DNA from 2 places in the Pantoea sp. SGAir0180 genome. Region 1 is predicted to be linked to the other one. Evidence: predicted binding sites of a transcription regulator. Region 1 holds the regulator's gene; the other holds the start of a gene.
What was found. The regulator LexA, encoded in region 1, represses DNA repair genes until DNA is damaged. The targets are predictions, from matches to a motif close to TNCTGTATGTACATACAGNA.
Positions count from the first base shown of each region.

Region 2: a site for LexA is predicted at 4,388-4,407, ahead of mutH (DNA mismatch repair endonuclease MutH). Genes of this name have one in related genera too.

Region 1 covers NZ_CP028071.1:3,500,006-3,505,586, forward strand. The annotation lists gene zur (zinc uptake transcriptional repressor Zur) at 1-7, shown strand, start outside; gene C1N58_RS16455 (CsbD family protein) at 79-291, opposite strand; gene dinF (MATE family efflux transporter DinF) at 463-1,785, opposite strand; gene lexA (transcriptional repressor LexA) at 1,895-2,509, opposite strand; gene C1N58_RS16470 (diacylglycerol kinase) at 2,616-2,984, opposite strand; gene plsB (glycerol-3-phosphate 1-O-acyltransferase PlsB) at 3,113-5,539, shown strand.
Region 2 covers NZ_CP028071.1:256,368-261,948, reverse strand. The annotation lists gene thyA (thymidylate synthase) at 1-180, opposite strand, end outside; gene lgt (prolipoprotein diacylglyceryl transferase) at 177-1,058, opposite strand; gene ptsP (phosphoenolpyruvate--protein phosphotransferase) at 1,167-3,413, opposite strand; gene rppH (RNA pyrophosphohydrolase) at 3,426-3,953, opposite strand; gene mutH (DNA mismatch repair endonuclease MutH) at 4,639-5,316, shown strand; gene C1N58_RS01285 (TerC family protein) at 5,415-5,581, shown strand, end outside.

The DNA of each region.
Region 1 (5,581 bases):
AAGTTAATTGCACATCCTTGTGCGGTCTGGCCGGCATGAGCGTACCGGCCCGGGTAGGAGCATCCCTGAATAACGTGATTACCAGCGGTAATCCTTGTTGTGACCTTCCCAGTCCGTTACTTCTTTCTCCGCCTGATCTTTCGCGTAGCCGTAACGTTCCTGAATTTTGCCGACCAGCTGATCGCGTTTACCTTCAATGACTTGCATGTCATCATCGGTCAGCTTGCCCCATTTTTCTTTCATTTTTCCTTTGAACTGTTTCCAGTTACCACTCGCTTCGTCTTTATTCATTGCAGACCTCCACGTCATCCTTCGATTTCGTTTTATTTTGCCATCAGGCAAAATTACGATATAAAGCGCTGTTTAATAGCGCCATTCAAAGATAATTGTAGTAGCTAATTTCAGTTTTGCCGGAAAAAATGAAAATTTTATGTATCCTGCGTCATATTTCAGGCAAGTTGCTCAGGCGCTAAACCAGGTGCCATTGCGCCAGTGCCTGCGCCAGACCAGCCAAAGTGACAGGCCGCGAAGCGCCAGAAAAACGGCTATCGCCAGCCATAAGCCGTGATTACCGATAAAAGGCACGGTTAACAGCGTCAGGAAATAGCCCAGTGCGGCAATCGCCATACTGTTGCGCATTTCTCTTCCGCGCGTCGCACCAATAAACATGCCATCCAGCAGATAGCACCAGACGCCAACCAGCGGCATGACAACCTGCCACGGCAGAAAGCGGTCAGCCGCCTGTTGAAGTGCGGGAATCGATGTCAGGAGAGCCACGATCTGATAGCCACAAACAGCATAGACCACGGAGAAAAACAGCGCGACTGACAGTGCCTGACGGCAGGCAGCAATCCATACCAGTTGCAACCGGCTGCCGTCTTTTGCGCCGTGTGTCTCACCAGCAAAAGCTTCGACGGCGTAAGCAAAGCCATCCAGCGCATAGGCGGTAAACGTCATGAACATCAGCAGGATGGCATTTACCGCCACCACATCAGGTCCGATATGCGTTCCCAGCACGGTCAGAGAGGCAAAGCAAAGCTGTAACAGTAAGGTACGCAGCAGGATGTCGCGATTCAGGCGAAGCAGGCGGTGGATATCGCCACGCCAGCTATGGACCAGACTGTGCAGCGTGATGCCGCGCAGCGCCAGCACGCGCCAGACCATAAGTGCCCCAACCAGCAACGTCGCATACTCCGCGATAGCCGTCGCGGCTGCAGCCCCGGCGACGCCCCAGTGCAGCACCAGCACCAGCCAGAGGTCCAGCAGAATATTGATAACGTTGCCCACCACCAGCAGGATGACCGGCGCTCTGGCATACTGTACGCCCAGCAGCCAGCCCAGAATCACCAGGTTAGCCAGCATGGCGGGCGCACTGAGCCAGCGAATATGGATAAACAGCGCAGCCTGCTCAAGCACAGCGGCCTCTCCGCCGATAAAGCGGGTTGCTAATGCCGTGACAGGATGACGCAGGGCAATAAACAGGCTGCCGGCCAGTAAGGCAATGATCAGGGGCTGTGCCAATGCGCGCGCCAGCGCCGTTTTGTCGCCCGCGCCAAACGCCTGAGCCGTCAGGCCTGTCGTGCTCATACGCAGAAAAAGCAGCAGCATGAAGATAAAACTGGTAACGGTCGTCCCGACCGCAACGCCGCCCAGATAAACCGGGCTGTCGAGATGGCCAATAACGGCTGTATCGACTAAACCGAGCAGAGGAACGGTGATATTTGACAGGATCATGGGCAGCGCCAGCCGCCACAGTTTTTTATCAGTAGCTGTCAGGAAGCGCATGTAACGTCCGTGCAATGCGCCGCTGGTGTTGCAGATGAACCCACAGCGGCAAAACAGGGGCAGACTGGGTAACGTCAAGGTTGACGTAAAGAGCCAACCTTAAGAAGAGTTATAACCACTCACCGTTACGTACGATGCCAACCGCCAGACCTTCAACCGTCAGCGACTGCGCACGCGTATCGACAATGATAGGCTCAAAATCCGTATTTTCAGGTAACAGATGCACCACTGATCCCTGCTTTTTCCAGCGCTTCACGGTGACTTCGTCATCAATGCGCGCTACCACCACCTGACCATTACGCACTTCCTGCGTTTTATGCACGGCCAGCAAATCACCATCCATGATGCCAATGTCTTTCATTGACATGCCGCTAACGCGCAGCAGGAAATCGGCAGAGGGCTTGAACATGTCTGGATCCACTTTGTAGTGGGTTTCGATATGTTCCTGGGCCAGCAACGGCTCACCCGCCGCAACGCGCCCAATGAGTGGCAGGCCATCTGAAGGTTCTTCTTCCATTAACAAACGGATACCGCGGGACGCACCAGAGACGATTTCAATCACGCCTTTACGCGACAGCGCTTTCAGATGCTCTTCTGCCGCGTTAGGTGAGCGGAAGCCCAGTTGCGCAGCAATTTCTGCACGCGTAGGCGGCATGCCCGTTTGATTAATGTGGTCGCGAATCAAGTCGTAGACCTGTTGCTGCCTGCTGGTTAATGCTTTCATCCCGCCCCCTGGTTGTTTATACAGTCGCTGTGAGTATATACAGGTATTGGTGAAATGGAAACCAAAAGTCAGGCCAAAATCAGTAATTTGACGGGAGATGGAATGCTTATCGCAAATGCGACCAAAGTAGCGTTCCCCAAACGAACAGGGCCAGTACTATTGCCAGCAAAACAGCGGCCGATCCCATATCTTTGGCACGGCCGGCAAGAGGATGTCGTTCCTGCCCTGTGCGGTCCACCACTGCTTCGATGGCGCTGTTCAGAACTTCAACAATCATCACCAGCATGACCGCGCCAATCATCAGGATGCGCGAAATAGTATCGACATCCAGCCAGCAGGCCAGGATAATTGCCGCCAGTGAAATTACGGCTTCCTGGCGGAAGGCAGCTTCATGCTGCCAGGCGGCGCGAAGACCTTGCCATGAGTAGCCAGCCGCTTTCACAATCCGGGTAATGCCGGTGACATTATTTGTCATGATAAAGGAACTCTTTTCAAAGGATTGACGTCAATACCGGGCAGCGCACAATTGTCGCTGTCACAGATTTTTGCTGCGCGTTCTGATATGCTTGCGCCGCTTTGCTAACAAGAGGCTTCATGTTGTCTATGTCAGGTTGGCGTAAAATTTTTTATAAATTGCTGAACTTACCCCTTTCATTTCTGGTAAAGAGTAAGGCCATTCCGGCTGATCCCGTCTCCGAACATGGGCTGGATCCTACCCGGCCTATTATGTATGTCCTGCCTTATGATTCAAAGGCCGATCTCCTGACTTTACGCGCGCAGTGCATCCGGCACGATCTGCCTGATCCGCTTATTCCGCTGGAGATAGACGGCGCCCTGTTGCCGCGTCATGTCTTTATTAATGACGGTCCGCGTGTGTTCCCCTATTTCGTGCCCAGCCTTGAATCGGTCAAAATCTTCCACGAGTATCTTGATCTGCACCGCAGCAACCCTGAACTTGATGTTCAGATGTTACCGGTTTCAGTCATGTTTGGCCGTGCGCCGGGTCGGGAAGTCCAGGGCGACGATCATCCGCCTCATTTGCGGCTCCTTAACGGCATTCAAAAATTCTTTGCCGTTCTCTGGCATGGCCGCGACAGTTTTGTGCGTTTTTCGCCCACGGTCTCCCTGCGTCGTATGGCGACCGAACACGGTACCGACAAGTCGATTGCGCAGAAGCTGGCTCGCGTAGCGCGCATCCACTTTGCCCGTCAGCGCCTGGCCGCGGTGGGACCGCGTCTGCCGGCTCGCCAGGATTTATTCAATCGCCTGTTGCAGTCGAAAGCGATTGAAAAAGCCGTGGAAGACGAGGCGCGTAGCAAGAAAATCTCCCATGAGAAAGCGCAGCAAAACGCCATTGAAATGATGGAAGAAATTGCGGCCAACTTTTCCTACGAAGCGATTCGTATCACCGACCGCGTGATGGGTTGGCTCTGGAGCCGACTCTATCAGGGGATCAACGTTAACGGCGGTGAGCGGGTACGTCAGCTGGCGCAGGACGGCCATGAAATTGTTTATGTGCCTTGCCACCGCAGCCATATGGACTACCTGCTACTGTCTTATGTGCTGTATCACCAGGGCCTGGTTCCGCCGCATATTGCCGCAGGGATTAACCTGAACTTCTGGCCTGCCGGGCCGATTTTCCGTCGTCTGGGTGCCTTCTTTATTCGTCGTACCTTTAAAGGCAACAAGCTCTATTCAACCGTGTTCCGTGAATACCTTGGCGAGCTCTTTACCCGCGGCTATTCCGTCGAGTATTTCGTGGAAGGTGGACGCTCACGTACCGGCCGACTGCTGGATCCGAAAACCGGCACCCTCTCTATGACGCTGCAGGCCATGCTGCGCGGCGGCACGCGACCTATTACGTTAGTGCCCATTTACATCGGTTATGAACATGTAATGGAAGTGGGTACTTACGCTAAAGAGCTACGCGGTGCGGCAAAAGAGAAAGAAGGCTTTATGCAGATGGTGCGCGGCCTGCGTAAGCTGCGCAACCTGGGCCAGGGTTATGTGAACTTTGGTGAGCCGTTGCCGCTGATCAACTATCTGAACAAGCGCGTACCGGAATGGCGTGAGTCTATCGATCCCATTGAAGCGCAACGTCCGGGCTGGTTAACGCCAACGGCCAATGATATCGCCGCCACCATCATGGTACGTATTAATGAAGCCGGGGCCGCGAACGCCATGAACCTGTGCGTAACGGCACTGCTCGCTTCACGCCAGCGTTCACTGACCCGTGAACAGCTGATTGAGCAGCTGGAATGCTATACCCAGTTATTACGTAATGTGCCCTACTCGCCGGATGCCACTTTGCCTGACATGTCTGCGGAAGCGTTGCTGGATCACGCGCTGAGTATGAACAAGTTTGAGAGTGAGAAGGACAGCATTGGCGACATCATTATTCTGCCGCGCGAGCAGGCGGTGCTGATGACCTATTACCGGAATAACATCCACCATATGTTGGTGATGCCCTCTCTGATTGCGACCATCATCCAGCAGCACCGTAACCTGAGCGAAGCCGAACTGCTGCGCCAGGTCAGCCTGATTTACCCCATGCTGAAGAGCGAGCTGTTCCTGCGCTGGGGCAACGACCAGCTGCCGCAGCTGCTGGCTGACTTATGCCAGGAGCTGGCGCGCCAGGGACTGATTACCGTTGAGGCAGGTCTGCTGTCGTTCAACACGGCACGTTACCGTACGCTGCAGTTGCTGGCTGCCGGTGTACGTGAAACGCTGCAACGTTACGCCATCACCTTCTCGATTCTCAGCGCCAAGCCCACCATCAACCGCGGCACGCTGGAAAAAGAGAGCCGCACGCTGGCCCAGCGCCTGAGCGTACTGCATGGCATCAATGCGCCTGAGTTTTTCGATAAAGCGGTGTTCTCTACACTGGTACTGACCCTGCGCGATGAAGGCTATATCAGCGACAGTGGCGATGCGGATGTGGCGCAGACGCTGGCGACCTGGCACATTCTGGCAGAACTGGTCACCAGCGATGTCCGTATGACCATCGAGAGCGCCGTTGCACACAGCTAACGTGCTGGCATGACAAAAAAGGCGACCTGACTGGTCGCCTTT
Region 2 (5,581 bases), 1.1 Mb from region 1:
CAGCAGCTCATGAATGATGGAGCGAACATGGCACTTTTTAGTCGTGACCAGGGGAAAGCCATCCTGCAGATTAAAACGCATCTGGTGACCAAAAATTGAAAGCGTGCCTGTACCGGTACGGTCAGATTTTGGTGTGCCTTCGTTCAGCACGTAGCGCATTAAGTCCAGATACTGTTTCATTTTTCCTCGTGAAGTTGTTGCTGCGGACGTCGACGGTACGCCCAAATCATCATAATCACACCGGCGATGATCATCGGCAGAGACAGTATTTGTCCCATGCTCAGGCCGCCGGTGAGCAAACCCAGTTGCGCGTCGGGCTGACGGAAGAACTCAACAATAAAGCGGAAGCAACCGTAGCCGATCAGGAACAGGCCTGACACGCTGCCCATCGGGCGGGGTTTGCGAATAAACAGGTTCAGGATAATGAACAACACAATGCCTTCAAGGAACAGTTCATAGAGCTGTGAAGGATGGCGCGGCAGGACGCCATAGGTGTTCAGCAATGCCTGATATTGTGGGTTGTTAGCCGCCAGCGCGATATCTTCGCTGCGCGAGCCGGGGAACAGCATGGCGAAACGGAAATTGGGATCGACGCGGCCCCACAGTTCACCATTGATAAAGTTGCCCAGACGACCGGCGCCGAGGCCGAACGGAATCAGAGGGGCAATAAAATCAGCAACCTGGAAGAAATGACGTTTGGTACGGCGCGCAAAAATCAGCATCACCAGGATGACGCCAATCAGACCGCCGTGGAACGACATGCCGCCATCCCAGACTTTGAACAGGTAAAGCGGATTTTCCAGGAACAGCGGCAGGTTATAAAACAGCACGTAACCGATGCGTCCGCCCAGGAAAACCCCCAGGAAGCCGGCATACAACAGGTTTTCGACTTCCTCTTTTTTCCAGCCGCTGCCGGGTTTGTTCGCGCGGCGCACCGCCAGCCACATGGCGAACACAAATCCCACCAGATACATCAACCCGTACCAGTGAAGCGAAAGCGGTCCGATTGAGAAAATCACCGGATCAAACTGTGGAAATGCGATGTAGCCGTTATTCATCATTCACCGTTTTTTTTCTGCCCTGAAAGGGGACGTGATGCACATAAATTAAGGCTGTGCATCATAGCACAGCCAGTTTTTTGCGTAGTCGCAGAAATGTAACCTGGGTTAACGCCCGCCGCGGATCAGACCGCCCAGACCACGCTGTTCCATAAACGCCGACATCATCTGGCGTACCTCCGTCGCTGACGAGGCTTTAAGCGCCTGGGTGCTGAGCTTCTGCGTTTCTTCGTAATCCAGATGACGCAGCAGGTATTTAACACGCGAGACGTTTTTCCCGTTCATACTGAGGTGGTGATATCCCATTCCCACCAACAGCGCCACGCAGGTCGGATCGCCCGCCATTTCACCACACAAACACAATTCCAGATTCGCCAAATGGGCTTCAACAGAAATGGCCTGCAGTGCACGCAACATGGCCGGATGGAGGGAATCGTACAGATTCGCCACGCGCGTATTGTTACGATCAACCGCCAGCAAATACTGGGTCAGATCGTTGGTGCCTACCGAGATAAAATCAACACGCGAGGCCAGATGCGGGATCATAAACAGCATCGAGGGCACTTCAATCATGATGCCGATGCGCGGCTTAGGAATCGCATAGCCGAGCATCTCTTCCACTTCTGCCCCGGCACGCTGAATCAGCCGTTTGGCCTCGTCGATCTCATCAATGTGGCTGATCATCGGCAGTAAGATGCTCAGGTTGCCGGAGGCGGCATTCGCACGCAGCATCGCGCGCACCTGCACCAGGAAAATTTCCGGTTGATCGAGCGTCAATCGAATCCCGCGCCAGCCCAGACACGGGTTCTCCTCGCTAATCGGCATGTAAGGCAGTTGTTTATCGGCCCCGATATCCAGCGTACGCAGCGTAACGGGCTTGTCGTGAAAGAGCTGTAACATGCCCTGATACTGTGCCACCTGCTCTTCTTCTGACGGGAATCCACTTTGCAGCATAAACGGGATTTCCGTACGGTAAAGACCGATGCCGTCAACCCAACTGCCCTGCGTTTGCTCATGCTCCGGGCTCAGTCCCGCATTAAGCATCACCTGTATGCGCTGACCGCTTCTCAGTTCTGCCGGTCTGTCTACACCGCCTTCAGCCATCTTGCTGAGGGCATTTTCTTCATTGATTAACCGCTGGTACTCCTGCACGATCACCGGTTCAGGGTCGATCAGCAGTTCACCACGATAGCCATCGACAATCAGCAGGCGCTTATTGAGCTGGCCGGGCTGAATGTCTGCGCCCATCACCGTGGGGATCCCCATGGCGCGGGTCAGGATCGCGGCGTGCGAATTCGCGGCGCCGTCACGCACCACAATACCGGCCAGGCGATCATGCGGGATCTCGGCGAGCGTTGTCGCTGTCAGCTCATCGGCTACCAATACAAAGCGTTCGGGCCAGGCATTGACGCCCACCAGGGAATCATCAAGGTGGAACAGCAACCGCTGTCCAAGCACTCGCAGATCGCCCGCGCGCTCTTTCAGATAGCTATCCGTCAGGCTGGCAAACTGCGCGGCAAACTTTTCAATCACGGTTTTGACTGCCCACTCGGCCACGGATCCGCGTTCGATCTCATCGAAGAGATCTTTTTTCAGGCGGGCATCCGTTAACAGGTGCGAGTAGAGATCGAAGATTGCCGCGCTTTCTTTCTGCGCGCTGGCAGAAAAGCGTTTACTGAAGCGACGAAACTCACTGGCGGCTTCACTCATCGCCAGTGACAAGCGCTCACGTTCGCGCAGTGGATCCAGCGTGGAGGCCGCGGAGACCTGATCGAGCAGGGGTTGAGTTTCATCCACCCAGCCCGGCGCAACCGCCACACCCGGCGCGGCCGCGATGGCGCGAACACGGGCCTGCCGATACTGGCCAAAAAGCTGGCTCAGCTGCGATTGTGACAGCAGGGCCGCTAGCTGGGTGGCGAGCGTAACCAGAAAAGACTCTTCGCTTTCGTCGAACTGGCGATGCTCGCGCTGCTGCACCACCAGCACACCCAGAAGCTGGCGGCGGCTGATGATGGGCACACCAAGGAAAGAGCGATAGCGTTCTTCCTTAACGGAGGGGATGTATTTAAAGCTCGGATGGCTCTGCGCATCAGCCAGGTTGATAGGCTCGGCCAGGCGACCGACCAGGCCCACAATCCCTTCATCAAACGCCAGTTTCACCGTCAGGCCACGTGGTTTTTTCAGACCGCGCGTCGCCATCAGGTAATAACAGCGATGATCGTGATCGGCCAGATAAACGGAACAGACTTCCGTTTCCATCGCCAGACAGATCTCATTAACCAGGATGTCGAGTGCTTCGTTCAGACGGGGCGCACTCGCCACCTTTTCAACAATTTCTCGCAACTGAGTGAGCATAAAGGGCGTGGCCTATCCTCTTTTACGTCGATGGGCAGGATGATTTCGCTGCACCGCACTCTCCTGCATGGACATGACAACGCCTGCAAACTCCTTCATCACCCGACGGTACACATCGCGTTTAAAAGAGACAACCTGACGTACCGGATACCAAAAGCTCACCCAGCGCCAGCCGTCGAATTCCGGCGTGCTACTGTGTTGCACATTAATATCTGCATCACTGCACATCAACTGCAGAAGAAACCACTTTTGTTTCTGACCAATACAAACCGGTTTTGTGTCCCAACGCACCAAACGTTTTGGCAATTTGTAGCGCAACCAGTTACGGGTAGATGCAAGTATTCGGACATCCTTTCTGTGTAACCCTACTTCTTCGAACAATTCGCGATACATCGCCTGTTCTGCGGTTTCACCGGGATTGATGCCTCCCTGAGGAAATTGCCAGGAGTGCTGTCCAAAGCGCCTGGCCCATAACACTTGTCCCTGCCTGTTACAAATTACGATACCAACATTCGGGCGGTAGCCATCATCATCGATCACTGGACTACCTCAAAAGCTAAATTTGAATGGTCTGATTGTTTCACACTCCTTACAGGCGGTAAACCACTGGATTCACGGGCAATGGGGACCGTAATCTCGGGATAACTCACAGAAGAATGCAAAGTTATAAACAAAGTACCGAGAAAACATCGATCTTATTCACGTTTTCTGTGGATAGCTTTGTGTAGAACACGGGAGTTAACTGAATAACCCGTTGGGAGGAATCTGAATACGCTTTACTGTGATTCTGAAATAGCCATTGAAATATAAGACTATTTCTCTGATGAGGTTTGAATAAATTCGTCTGAGTGACATTGTATAATGTCCTGCCGCTGACAATTGGCTAAAGATCCACCACCCGGCTTTTTATCCACAGAGATCGGTTCAAGCTTGCAGCAAACCGGCTAATTTTTGCTAAAAAACAGCAAAGTCAAGGCTGTAAATCGAACCAGTAACCCGTCTGATGCCAGGTTATCCCATCTTTCTGTGGATAACTGGTCATAAGATCCTGTTCATTGTTGATAGCAAGTTGGGATAACCTGACCCGTCGTTAACAGCATGAGGCGGTGCATTCTTAAAAAAGCACTATGTTTCATGTTATTATGCGCGCCCTACCCTGCTCATTCCTGTGGAAAACCTGACAGGCCGCAGGGCGCTTATTTTTTAACCATACCGGGTTACGCATATGATCACTCTTCCAGAGCCACCTGAAAACGAATCGGTACTGTTCGCGCGGGCGCAGGCACTGGCAGGTTTACCTTTACACTGTCTGGCAGAACAGGCCGGCATTCCAACGCCAGCCAATCTGAAGCGCGATAAAGGCTGGGTGGGCATGCTGCTGGAATGGCATTTGGGGGCCAGCGCAGGCAGTAAAGCCGAGCAGGATTTTGCGCATCTGGGCATTGAGTTGAAAACTATCCCTGTCGATCGTGAAGGCAAACCGCTGGAAACCACATTTGTCTGCGTTGCACCGCTGACCGGTAACAGCGGCGTGACGTGGGAAAACAGTCATGTTCGCCATAAGCTGGCTCGCGTACTGTGGATGCCGGTTGAGGGTGAGCGTGATATTCCCCCTGGCGAGCGCCGGGTAGGCGCGCCCTTGCTGTGGAGCCCGACGGCACAAGAAGAAGACATGCTGCGTCAGGACTGGGAAGAACTTATGGATATGATTGTGCTGGGTCAGGTGGAACGTATTACTGCCCGTCATGGTGCCTGGCTGCAAATTCGCCCCAAAGCGGCTAACAGCCGGGCCCTGACCGAAGGGATCGGCGAACAGGGACAGCCCATTATGACGTTACCGCGCGGGTTTTATCTCAAGAAAAGTTTTACCGCCCCGCTGCTTGCCCGCCATTTTCTTCTCTGAATCCCCTTTCCCCAGGCCATGCACTATTTAAATGTGAGTTCGACAGATTAGGTGCGTATAATCTTCGTTTACTTTTCGTTTAGGATACGAGTGCAGGTATGTTCGAGTGGATTTCCGATCCTAACGCCTGGCTGGCGTTGGGCACCCTGACCATTCTGGAAGTGGTTCTGGGCATTGATAACATTATCTTTTTGTCATTAGTGGTGGCAAAACTGCCTAAACATCAGCAGGCCCGCGCACGGCGCATTGGTCTGATGGGCGCGAT